4 regions of the Shewanella psychrotolerans genome follow, and region 2 is predicted to be linked to each of the others. Evidence: predicted binding sites of a transcription regulator. Region 2 holds the regulator's gene; each other region holds the start of a gene.
The links. The regulator MetJ, encoded in region 2, represses methionine synthesis genes. The targets are predictions, from matches to a motif close to TAGACGTCTAGACGTCTA.

Region 1 (3,188 bases), 460 kb from region 2:
GATCGCCCATAATCTACGTCAAACGCGCAACCCTGATTCCCCAGGGTTAGTATTGCGTCGCGTATTATCTATGCGTAATCAGTTGCTTAATCCGCTATAAAAATGACGTAATAGTTCACCAGTGCTAAAAACTGCCTGTGGTAGTTTTTAGCAGCTCTTTCAACCAGACTATCTGCAATAGCTTGGTTAGACATGTTATTCAGCCGCTTCGGTTCAATCTAATGTAGTGATTGAATAGTATCAGTTAATTAAATTTTGCTTAGCCATTCCCTCTACGGCAACAAGTCCTAACCATTGCTGGGCGAGTCGTGCATTGCTACTACTGTGACGATAAGCGCCAAATAGCGGTCTTTTTAGCCCTTCCTGTCCGAGTTTTAACGTCGCCAACGATAAACCATGAGCTTCATTTATTGACCAACTGGGTAGGGCTGCTACTCCATCTTTACAGGCGATCCGCTGTAAAAGCATAGAGGTAAGATCGCAGCGGATTTGTTTACTGACCGGGATCCCAGCAGGTTCTAAAAAGTGGCGATAGATATCTAAACGCTCTAATGGAACCGGATAGGTGATGAGAGATTGACTGCTGAGTTCGGAGGGGATCACATAGTCCTGTTTTGCTAATGGATGGTCAGTAGCTACTAATAGTTTTACTTCAAAATCAAATAGGTGTTGGTAGGAAATATCTTTGTCTGGTATGGGATCTGACGTCAGTACAACATCTAACTCTCCCTGTTTAAGTGCCGCTAGTGAATTAAACAGATGCCGGCTCGAGAGTTCTAGATTTGTGCGAGGGAAGTTACTATTGAATACTTCGATCACTGGCATCAACCAGCGAAAACAGCTATGACACTCAATGCCTACAAAGAGATCGCCTGCTTCATCATTAAGTCCATTCTTGAGATCGATTTCAGTTTCAATGACTTTAGGCAGTATCTCTTCTGCAAGTGTCAGCAAACGTATCCCTTCTTGAGTAAAAGAGAGTGGTTTACTTTTTCTGACAAAAATCGTCGAATTAATACGGGTCTCGAGCTCTTTTATTTGGTGAGACAATGCCGATTGAGTGACAAAGCGCTTTTTAGCTGCGCCAGCGAGACTGCCACTCTCTTTGAGGGCTACTATTGTTCGTAAATGTCTAAGCTCTATCATTTTTACCTCAGATGAATTTTGCTCATGTTGTGCCTGAAATCAATTCGGTTGCGAAACGACAGGTTAACACAATAAACTTCTAGACGTCCAGACGCCTACTTGTGGTTGTGTCATTTAATATCTCTACCACTTGCTTGCTGTCCTAACTGTGAATTCAGCTCATTTCAAATAAGGGGTATAAAATATGGAATCAATAAACATTGCTTCGCTAGGTTTTCCAAGGATTGGTCGTCAACGTGAGCTTAAGTTTGCGCTAGAAAAGTATTGGCGCGGAGAAATTACTCCTACAGCACTTGAAGATGTTGCCAGCTTACTCCGTCAAACGCACTGGGAGTGGCAGGCACAAGCGGGCGTTACTCATCTGCCTGTGGGGGATTTTGCCTATTACGATCAAGTATTAACCCTCAGTGCCACCATTAATGCGATTCCTGAACGCCATCGTGACGGCGATAAGGTCGATTTAGATACCCTATTTAGAGTGGCTCGTGGACGAGCGCCAACAGGGACGGCCACCACGGCTTCGCAGATGAAGAAATATTTCAATACTAACTACCACTATATCGTGCCAGAGTTGAGCCAAGATCAAACTTTTAAGATCGCCTTCGACCAGATTTTTAATGAGGTTGAGCAAGCAAAAGCCTTAGGGTATCAGCCAAAACCAGTGATCTTGGGGCCATTGTCTTATCTCCACTTAGCAAAGTGTAGCGGGCAAGAATTTGATAAATTGAGTTTATTGCCTCAACTTATTGAAGTATATCAGGCCATTCTTGAGCGCTTTGTCGAGCAGGGGGTTACTTGGGTTCAATTAGATGAACCTATTTTAGCGTTAGAGCTGGATGAAGATTGGCGAGCACCGTTCGCCGATACCTACAAAGCGCTAAATGGCACCGATGTAAAACTATTACTGGCAACCTATTATGGCTCGGTCGAACACCATCATGAGCTTATTAGTGATTTGGATGTTGCTGGATTACATCTTGATCTGGTGAGTGCACCTGAGCAATTGTCAGCGTTTGCAGCAAGCTTAAAGCCTGAACAAGTGCTAAGCCTCGGAGTGATCAATGGTCGCAATGTGTGGGCGGCAGAGCTTGATAATATAGCTAAGCAGCTTACGCCAGTGGTTGCCGATTATGGTGAACAGATTTGGCTAGCACCGTCTTGTTCACTATTGCACACTCCCGTCGATCTTGATGTGGAGTCTGAGCTTGAACCATTTTTGCGCCAACAATTGAGTTTTGCTAAACAGAAATTAGAAGAACTTCACCAATTACAAACGCTGTTAGTCGAGCCCGATTCTGTTGCATCTCAAGCGATCGTTACCCACTGTGTTCAAAGGCGCACCGCGAGAAAAAATGCGGCTAATAGCCAAGTGAATGCTCGGGTGGATGCGTTAACTAGTGTGGACTTTGAGCGTCAAAGTGGATTTGCCTTGCGTCAAGTTAAGCAACAAGAGCGTTTCCGTTTACCTTTGCTACCCACTACAACAATCGGGTCATTTCCACAGACTCCTGCAATACGAGGACTTAGAAACCGCTGGCGCAAAGGGGAGCTGACCTATGCTGCTTATAATGAACAATTACAAGCGGTAACGCGAGACAGTATTTCTCGGCAGCAAAAGTTAGGCATCGATGTGTTAGTCCACGGTGAAGCCGAACGTAACGACATGGTGGAATATTTTGGTGAGCAGTTAGATGGCGTCGGGTTTACCCAATTTGGCTGGGTACAAAGTTATGGCTCGCGTTGTGTTAAGCCACCGCTGATCTACGGTGATGTGTCGCGCCCGCAACCTATGACGCTCGATTGGGCAACATATGCCCAGAGCCTAACAGATAAGCCTGTAAAAGGGATGTTGACGGGGCCTGTCACTATTTTACATTGGTCGTTTGCCCGTGAAGATATTAGTCGTCAGCAGATCGCAAATCAGATCGCATTGGCTATTCGTGATGAGGTAGTTGATCTGCAAAATGCTGGCATTGGTATTATTCAGATCGATGAGCCCGCATTTCGTGAGGGCTTACCGCTAAAAGAGTCGCAATGGCAAA
Region 2 (3,188 bases):
CTTCATCAGCGACCAATAAGGTACGAGCATCGACATCGGATGCGACTACACCAGACTCTCGCAGCAATGCAGCTAATAGTCGCGAAGACCAACGCTCACCGAAACTGACCACTTGATTACGCTGATAATCATTTAATGGGTCAATCGAGAGTAAGCTCGTTAATTGTGCTTTATCGGTCGATAAACGCTCACGTAAACTACGGGCTTGTTCATTAGAGAGTAACTGTTCAATTAAATTCTGTTGATAGCTAATCAATACTTGCAGCTCTTCTTGCCACAGTTGATTAGATTCACTTAGGTCGAGCAGCTTATATAAAAAATTTGTACTCTTACCCGCAGCAGAAACCACAATGAGATCATCGCTATGGCCATGAGTAAGAAGAATATGAGCGACACGGCGGTAACAATCTGCATCAGCTAAACTAGAACCACCAAATTTATGCAAATGACATCGTGTCATTTTTTGCTCCTCAATACCTTTAACAACTTACTGCTTCAGCAGCATCTAGACCCGCCAGAATATCAGCAACCAAATCATCACCATCTTCGATCCCCACAGACAAACGAATCAGAGTATCTTTTACTCCCGCTTCAAAGCGCGCTTCTGGGTCCATCGCTCTGTGGGTCATGGTAGCAGGAACTGCAACTAAGCTCTCTACCCCACCAAGACTTTCGGCCACTGAAAAGTATTTTAACTGATCTAAAAACGCAATAAGCTCTGATTCTCCACCTTTTAATTCAAAACTGAGCATAGCGCCAAAGCCTCTTTGCTGTTTTGCTGCAATCTCATGCCCAGGATGCTCTGTAAGCCCTGGATAATATACCTTGTCAACCGCAGGGTGAGATGTCAGCAGCGCCAGTACCTTCTGTGCATTTGCTTGATGCTCGCGAATTCTTATTGGCAAGGTACGTAAACCACGCAAAGTCAGATAACTATCAAAAGCTGAGCCAGTTAACCCTAAGGTATTAGACCACCAATGCAGCAGTTCGCCGAGCTCAGCATCTTTTGCGACAACCGCTCCGCCGACCACATCACTGTGACCATTGATATATTTGGTGGTTGAATGAATAACAATATCTGCGCCAAGTAATAAAGGTTGCTGCAAAATAGGAGATAAGAAGGTGTTATCGACCACAACCAGTGCACCGACACCGTGACATGCGTTCGCTATTGCTTCGATATCAACCACGCGTAACAGTGGATTAGAAGGCGTTTCTAGCCATACCATTTTGGGCTGCTGAGCGATCGCTGCCTCTAACGCTTTAGGATCGGTTTGATCGACGACAATAAGCTTAAAAGCCCCTTTCTTTGCAAGATTGGTAAACAGACGATAACTACCACCATAACAATCGTGAGGCACGATCAGCAGATCATCAGGCCCAAGCAAGCTAGTTACCAATGTAATGGCTGCCATACCGGTGCAAGTCACCACACCTGTTGCCCCTCTCTCTAATTCAGCTATCGCATCGCCCAAAATAGATCGAGTCGGATTCCCCGAACGGCTATAGTCAAAGTCGCGGGGATTGTTATGACCATCAAAAGCGTAATTTGTCGACAGGTAAATGGGAGGTACAACAGCACCATGTTGAGTATCCGACTCAATACCGGTACGAACCGCTGCGGTGGCTAGTTTTCGCTCTGTCATCTATTGCTCCTAAAATCGATACGCTAACAGTCATCTATCACAAAGAGATGTCTGGACGTCTAAATGTACCTAAGCAACTCGTCACCGTCAACATATTTAGACGTTTAGACGTCCAAACATTTAGAAATCTATTTGCAATTCACAAAAATTAAAGGCAATAATTTGACTGTAATTTGTAAGGGTATAAAATCTGCCCCGAATTTGAGAATTTACAGGTGAGTCGATGACTGAGTGGAATGGCGATTATATCAGCCCATATGCTGAACATGGTAAGAAGAATGAGCAAGTGAAAAAAATCACTGTTTCTATTCCTCTAAAAGTACTTAAGGTATTAACCGATGAGCGAACACGTCGTCAGGTAAATAACTTACGCCATGCCACCAACAGCGAATTGCTCTGCGAGGCATTTTTACATGCCTACACTGGTCAACCTCTTCCCCATGACGATGACTTGTCAAAAGACAAGCCTGACAGTATCCCAGCTGAAGTAAAAAAGTTAATGACAGAGATGGGTATCGAATGGGAAGAGCTAGAGTAATACGCTCTACTCACCAAATTGCCATCTAAAAAGGGATCCATTAGCGATCCCTTTTTTGTCTATCCCACCTGCCAAATGGAGTAACCGTGGCTGACTTGTTCATCGATCCTACGATCTTAGTGCTCGCCTCATTGATTATATTCATAGGTGCGTTAACTCAAAGTCTTATCGGTTTTGGCTTAGCCGTTGTCGCCTCGCCACTGCTTTACCTTGTCGATCCTAGTCTGGTTCCTGCTCCAGTAATTTTGATGGGATTTTCCATCTCACTGTTAACACTTTTTAGAGAACGAGGCTCACTTGAGTTTAACGGTCTGCAATATGCGCTAATTGGACGAATTCCAGGGGGTATATTAGGTGCTTCGCTATTGCTATGGGCACCACAACCCATATTAGGTTTAGCCATAGCAATTATTGTGGCACTGGCAGTATTGCTAAGTTTACTTAAATTATCTCTTCCTATCACGCGAACTAGCTTATTTGCAGCAGGTATATTGTCTGGTATTTTTGGTAATATTGCCGCCATTGGCGGGCCACCATTAGCGATCTTACTGTCAGGAAAAGACGCCAAACAGTTCCGAGCAGCACTGTCGGCATTTTTTATTTTCAGCTCAACTATAGCGCTCATCATTTTAGGCTTCAGTGGCCTGCTGACATTACACCACTTTTATATTTCGTTACTGCTATTACCATCGGTTATCTTAGGGTATTTGCTGGCGAATCGACTCATTGGGCGAGTAGATAAACATAAAACACGGATCATGACACTCTGTCTTTGTAGTCTCAGCGCAATCATCTTAGCAACTAAGTCCATTTTGGAGATAAGCAATTAATTTATAATATGTTATCGTCAAACTAATATCAAAAAAGCTGAGACAATCACTTGCCTCAGCTTTTATCGTTTTTAATTATCAAACTTAAAAATGATAAGACGTTTGAAGCACACCGCCAATAACATCATCGCTACCCATCATGCCGGTTAAGTCGAAATTGAATGAACGGCCAAC
Region 3 (3,188 bases), 1.3 Mb from region 2:
CCCAGCTATCGCTTGCATCTGCAAGGTCTGCTTTGCTAAATACCGCATATTTAGCCAGTTGTGGCAAATCTGCGGCTAAGGTGTCTTTAGGCATCATCAGCATTAATGCATCATCGATACTAAAGGCTCTAAAGCTTGCAAGCATTTTACCTTTAGGATCGCAGTGCGCGCCCCACATCCATTGGTCGGCATTAAGTGAGCTGATATCTGTAGTCACTTGGCCATGGATAAAGCTACGGCCCTGTTCGCCAGTGACACTAAGCAGGCCTAAGTGGGAAAGATTACAAAAAACGAGCGTGGGGATCTCCTCAGTTACACTCCACTGAGGTTGAGAAACGGTAAGTGTCATATCATGTTCCTAGGCATTGGCATGGAGATAGTATTCGATTGTAACCTTAATGGTTTATTACTCATAAATATATGGGCGTTTGGAACAATTTAAAGGGGCAGGTGTAGTCGTTTGGTGAATTTGGTCTGCTGATTTGAGGTGATATCATCACTTTTGTAACCAGTGACATTATGACAAAGAGCGTTATACCGACATATAGCTCAGAGTTGCGACTTGACGCTGTTTAATGGGGCATTGGCCAGTGCTATCGCTAAAGCGATGAATGTGAGCAAGTCAGTCATGGTTCCGTGAGTTGAGATAAAAAAAGACGCACCGTTTAGGATGCGCCTTCATGTTATTGGATATCGATGTAAGGATTAGTGCAGCAGGCGTGCTCTAATCGTGCCTTCGATGGCTTTCATCTCTTCCAATGCTTCAGCTGCTTGGTCTGAGTTGACTTCCATGACGACATAACCAATTTCTGCTGTGGTTTGTAGGTACTGAGCAGCGATGTTGATGCCCTTCTCTGCAAAGGCTTGGTTAATCTTAATCAAGATACCTGGGCGGTTATGGTGAATATGCAGTAAGCGTGAAGCATCTTTATGCTGCGCTAACGAAACTTCTGGGAAGTTCACTGCGGTCATCGTTGAACCATTGTCAGAGTATTTCGCGAGCTTACCAGCCACTTCAATACCGATGTTTTCTTGTGCTTCTTGGGTACTACCGCCAACATGAGGCGTTAAAAGCACATTATCTAGCCCGCGAAGTGGGCTGACGAACTCATCATCATTTGATTTTGGCTCGATAGGAAACACGTCGATGGCGGCGCCGGCGATATGGTCATTGCGAATCGATTTTGCTAGCGCTTCGATATCGACTACAGTGCCACGAGAGGCATTGATTAAAATGCTGCCTGCACGCATGCAAGCTAATTCAGCCTCGCCAATCATGTTCTTGGTTTGTGGCGTTTCTGGCACATGTAGGCTGACGACATCAGATAGTGATAGTAGCTGCTCCAGAGAATGCACTTGCTGCGCATTACCTAATGGTAGTTTGTCTTCAATATCGAAGAAGATAACTCGCATACCTAAGGTTTCAGCTAAAATGCCAAGCTGAGTTCCAATATGGCCATAACCAATCACACCTAAAGTTTTACCACGGGCCTCGAAGCTACCCGATGCACTTTTTAACCAGCCGCCACGGTGAGCTAACGCATTACGCTGTGGAATGCCACGAAACAACATAATGATCTCACCCAATACCAGTTCTGCAACACTTCGAGTGTTTGAGAACGGTGCATTGAACACGGGGATCCCCAGTTTTTCTGCCGCCGTAAGGTCGACCTGATTGGTGCCGATACAGAAGCAACCGATACTGACCAGTTTTTCAGCGTGGTTAAGTACGGATTGGGTCAGTTGGGTACGAGAGCGAATACCGACAAAATGAGCATCTTTAATCGAGGCGAGTAACTCCTCCTCCCCGAGTGATGCTTTGTGATATTCAATGTTGCTGTAACCTGCTCGTTTGAATACATCTACCGCAGATTGGTGGACGCCTTCCAACAGCAGGATCTTGATCTTATCCTTGTCTAGCGAGTGTTTCGCCATGATTTAGGTACCCTCTTTGTCGGTTGTTGCTATTATGTGGTAATTGTTTTGTATGTTGATTGCAAAGCCCCCACAAAATAGCACCTTTTTTAGTCAGTGTGGAGGGCTAGATGGCTAAAGTTATTATTCTGATATTAAAACAATATCATCTAAGGAGTTTCAATTTTGAATAAAAGCATTATTTGGCTCACAATTTTCTTCTGCGTACTTATCTGGTCAGGTATCGAACCTAAGGATAACTTCACTTGGTTTTTAGAAGTTGCGCCCGCCTTGATTGCTTTACCTATTTTATTTTTTACCCGTAAACGCTTCCCTTTAACTGCTTTAGCCTACGGGCTTATTTTGATCCACGCGGTAATTTTAATGGTAGGTGGCCACTATACCTATGCAGAGGTGCCGTTATTTGATTGGATTGCAGATCTCATGGGCAGTGACCGTAATAACTACGATAAGTTGGGACATTTTGCTCAAGGATTTATTCCTGCACTGCTTGCTCGCGAAGTGTTTCTAAGGCTGGAAGTGGTTAAGCCCGGAGCTTGGTGTAATTTTTTAATATGCTGTTTCGCTTTAGGTTTTTCAGCTTTTTATGAGCTCATTGAGTGGTGGGTGGCGCTATTTTCTGGTGAGGATGCCGAATCCTTCTTAGGGACTCAAGGTTATGTGTGGGATACCCAATCTGATATGGCGATGGCATTGCTGGGAGCTGTGGTGAGTTTAATATTATTGCCTCGTTGGCACGATAGATTGCTCGCCTCTCTCAAAAAAGTGGAAGGCAGCCGCGGTTAATGTTCATCTAGTTGATGATAGTTTTAAGATCGTTGTTTATTATAACAATTGGTGATAGCTGTTGTTATCAATGTTAGTTAGTATGGTCGCGACACTTTTCTACTAGCCTTTAGCAGATAAAAGTCAGGTTAATGTATTTATTTGGCGGATTGAATTGTTTAATCAGCCAACAATAGGATTGATAGGGATAGCATTCTTAAATATGTATATTTATGTGATTCAACACTTTTCAGGGAGAGAAGTTAGTGGGTAGAATCGATGAATTGGTGTTCTTACACCAGCTTTCTACGCCTTGTCACTTAGCGGCTTTGGCTGAATTAATAGGCTTTAAAACTCGTATAGCTAAGCAGGTGAGCGATCTCGATCCCGATCGTGATCATAATAGTTTTTATCTTATTGCTCAAAAAGGCGCCGCCATAGACAGTAACGGCGTGCCTTTAATTGTATCTCGATTGCTGCCTCATGTG
Region 4 (3,188 bases), 200 kb from region 2:
GACATCAGACAAAATTTGGCGTTCGCCGCTGTGCCAGCATATGCCTTTAGCGGATAAGGCGGTAACGTCTTTAGTCACAAACACCTACCCAAGGTGCGGCCTTAATGCACAGGTATCGCGCGGCAAAAGATAAAGACAGGGCAACCGCCCCAAATGTAATGGTCATGAGTAGCTCCCTCAAGTCACCCGCTTGAGTCATAAGGCTATAAAGTAAGGCAGGTATCCTGACTCGTGGTTAACCTAAGGTACTCGCCTTATTTAACACACTCACAGTTGCGGGCACAGTTTGGGCTTATGGCTGATCGCCTTCCCAATTCCCTATTAAGTTTAAGTTACTCGACTCATGACTAGAGACGAATCTCAACACCTTACTCTCGGCATCTTCGCTACTGAAATTTCGCTATTGAAAGACACCTAAAAATTGTTGGTTATTATGCGGTATTTCAAGCAAGAGACAAGCACTAGCTATCGCGACATCAAACCAGCACTGACACTTATCGCTTATCTTCTATGATTCAGCCCCAATGCAGTCGCCAAAAACCCTTGCCATCCTCATCTCTATAATGAGTAATTTTCACCACACTGGCATACTCAAGGCTCAATTGCGTATAAAAGCCTACTGCCTTGATCACCCCTAGCGCCTTAGCCATTAAATAACGAATAACACCACCATGGGTAATAAGTAGCAGCTTCTCGCCACTATAAAGACTGACCAGCTCATCCACCAACCCATCGAGACGTTGCTCAAAGGCTGACATGGCTTCAGCTTCAGGTAAAGGGAACCGCCAAGGATCCTGCCAATAAGCCGTTAACTCTTGGCCGTGATCTTCATGTAAAGTGGGAATTTCAAGGCCATCCCAACGGCCAAAGTAGATCTCCTTTAAACGTTCATCAAAGCTGATGCTCATTCGCCGCTTGCTGGCGATATGTTCAGCAAAGGCGGCACAACGGATTAAAGGCGAACTCATTACTCTGTCAACGGCTTCGGGTAGCTTCGCATAAGCCAATTGCATCTGCGCAAAACCGATTTCGGTCAGCTGAATATCGCAATGGCCCCGCAGCAGATTTCCACCTTCACATTCGCCATGACGCATCAAATACAGCGTTGTTTGAGTCATATAAAACAGCATCGACTAGCTTGAGTGTAATACTTGAGGAGGATACTCTTAACCGATAATACATTGCAATAAATGATGATTCAGCTTTTAGTAATTTACAAAAATCCATTGCCATATCCATTTAATCAATTGCATCGCTACAGTCTCTTCACTGCCTAAATAACGAATAACATAGCTAGGTTATGAGTCCACAAAGGTTATACTATTTTGACTTGCCCTAAGCGCTATAAGTCGATTAGTATAGGCAAGAAGTATAGACGTCTATACGTTTATACTTCCGAGTGAACATAGCAAGCGTTATCGTACCCTGAATGACACTGCATTAACCTCATAACGATGGTTTCCCTGCAATGACGTAGTTAGAAGTTAGTAAAAATAGGTAAAACTTTATGGCGACCCATACCCCTGTTAATCATGTAAGACAGATAGCACCGCAGATCATCGAGCAACTCAAATCGCAGATCTTGATCCTCGACGGCGCAATGGGCACCATGATCCAAGAGCATAAGCTTGAGGAAGCAGCCTTTCGCGGCGAGCGCTTTAAAGATTGGCCCTGCGATGTTAAAGGCAATAACGATCTGCTCGTACTGACTCAACCAGCCATTATCAAAGATATCCATAAACAATACCTGCTCGCTGGTGCCGATATCATCGAGACGAATACCTTTAACGCCACTCGTATCGCCATGGCTGACTACGAGATGCAGGAACTGTCCGCCGAAATCAATCTTGAAGGTGCACGTCTTGCCCGCGCCGCCGCAGATGAGGTCAGCGCAGAAACAGGTCGTGCTTGTTATGTTGCCGGGGTTCTTGGCCCCACCAACCGCACCTGTTCAATTAGCCCTGATGTCAACGATCCTGGTTATCGCAATGTCAGCTTCGATCAGCTGGTTGAAGCCTACCGCGAATCGATTGAAGCGCTCATCGAGGGCGGCGCCGACATCATCATGGTGGAAACCATCTTCGACACCCTCAATGCCAAAGCCGCGCTGTTTGCCGTTGAAAGTATTTTCGATGAGATAGGTCAGCGTTTACCTATTATGATTTCAGGCACCATTACCGATGCCTCCGGTCGCACCCTAACCGGACAAACCACCGAAGCCTTTTACAACTCGCTACGTCATGTTAAGCCACTGTCGATTGGCCTTAACTGCGCCCTTGGCCCACAAGAGCTACGTCCCTACGTTGAAGAGTTGTCAAAAATTGCCGAATGTTACGTATCGGCGCATCCTAATGCCGGACTCCCTAATGAATTTGGTGGCTACGATGAAACCCCAGAGGAGATGGCCGAGGTTATCGGTGAATGGGCACAAGAAGGCTTTCTCAATATCATTGGTGGATGCTGCGGCACAACCCCTGCGCATATTAACGCCATTCGCCAAGCGGTGATTGCACATCAAACCCGTGAATTACCGACTATTCCCGTCGCCTGTCGTCTATCGGGTTTAGAGCCACTCACCATAGATGAAAACTCACTGTTTCTAAACGTCGGTGAACGTACCAACGTGACGGGTTCGGCCAAATTTTTACGCCTGATTAAAACTGGAGAATATGAAGAGGCGCTGTCAGTTGCCCGCGAACAGGTAGAAAACGGTGCCCAGATCATCGATATCAATATGGATGAAGGCATGCTCGATGGCGTCGAGGTAATGCAAAAATTCCTTAACCTTATCGCCTCCGAGCCCGATATCAGCCGAGTGCCGATCATGATCGACTCCTCCAAATGGGAGGTGATTGAAGCAGGCCTGAAATGCATTCAAGGTAAAGGTATCGTTAACTCCATCTCCCTCAAAGAGGGCGAAGAGAAGTTTATCGAGCAGGCCACCTTAGTGAAACGCTACGGCGCTGCCGCCATTATCATGGCGTTCGATGAAGTCGGCCAAGCCGATACCAAGGCGCGTAAAATCGAGATCTGCACCCGCGCCTATCGCGTATTAGTCGATAAGGTGGGCTTCCCACCTGAAGATATTATTTTCGATCCCAACATTTTCGCCATCGCCACAGGCATTGACGAGCATGACAACTACGCCGTTGACTTTATTGAAGCTACGGCCGAGATAAAACGCACTC

Region 1: metE (5-methyltetrahydropteroyltriglutamate--homocysteine S-methyltransferase) is a predicted target of MetJ. The motif match lies at 1,219-1,236, and genes of this name have one in related genera.
Region 3: serA (phosphoglycerate dehydrogenase) is a predicted target of MetJ. The motif match lies at 2,035-2,052, and genes of this name have one in related genera.
Region 4: metH (methionine synthase) is a predicted target of MetJ. The motif match lies at 1,373-1,390, and genes of this name have one in related genera.

The regions. Positions count from the first base shown of each region.
Region 1 is NZ_CP080419.1:1,045,942-1,049,129, forward strand. It holds gene K0I62_RS04620 (HDOD domain-containing protein) at 1-100, shown strand, start outside; gene K0I62_RS04625 (LysR family transcriptional regulator) at 241-1,146, opposite strand; gene metE (5-methyltetrahydropteroyltriglutamate--homocysteine S-methyltransferase) at 1,340-3,188, shown strand, end outside.
Region 2 is NZ_CP080419.1:584,070-587,257, reverse strand. It holds gene K0I62_RS02660 (bifunctional aspartate kinase/homoserine dehydrogenase II) at 1-460, opposite strand, end outside; gene metB (cystathionine gamma-synthase) at 480-1,646, opposite strand; gene metJ (met regulon transcriptional regulator MetJ) at 1,870-2,184, shown strand; gene K0I62_RS02645 (sulfite exporter TauE/SafE family protein) at 2,280-3,014, shown strand; gene K0I62_RS02640 (conjugal transfer protein TraF) at 3,099-3,188, opposite strand, start outside.
Region 3 is NZ_CP080419.1:3,681,632-3,684,819, reverse strand. It holds gene ygfZ (tRNA-modifying protein YgfZ) at 1-349, opposite strand, end outside; gene serA (phosphoglycerate dehydrogenase) at 706-1,935, opposite strand; gene K0I62_RS16225 (DUF2238 domain-containing protein) at 2,101-2,721, shown strand; gene K0I62_RS16220 (helix-turn-helix transcriptional regulator) at 2,967-3,188, shown strand, end outside.
Region 4 is NZ_CP080419.1:784,521-787,708, reverse strand. It holds gene K0I62_RS03510 (ABC transporter ATP-binding protein) at 1-78, opposite strand, end outside; cobalamin riboswitch at 209-374, opposite strand; gene K0I62_RS03505 (histidine phosphatase family protein) at 516-1,118, opposite strand; gene metH (methionine synthase) at 1,508-3,188, shown strand, end outside.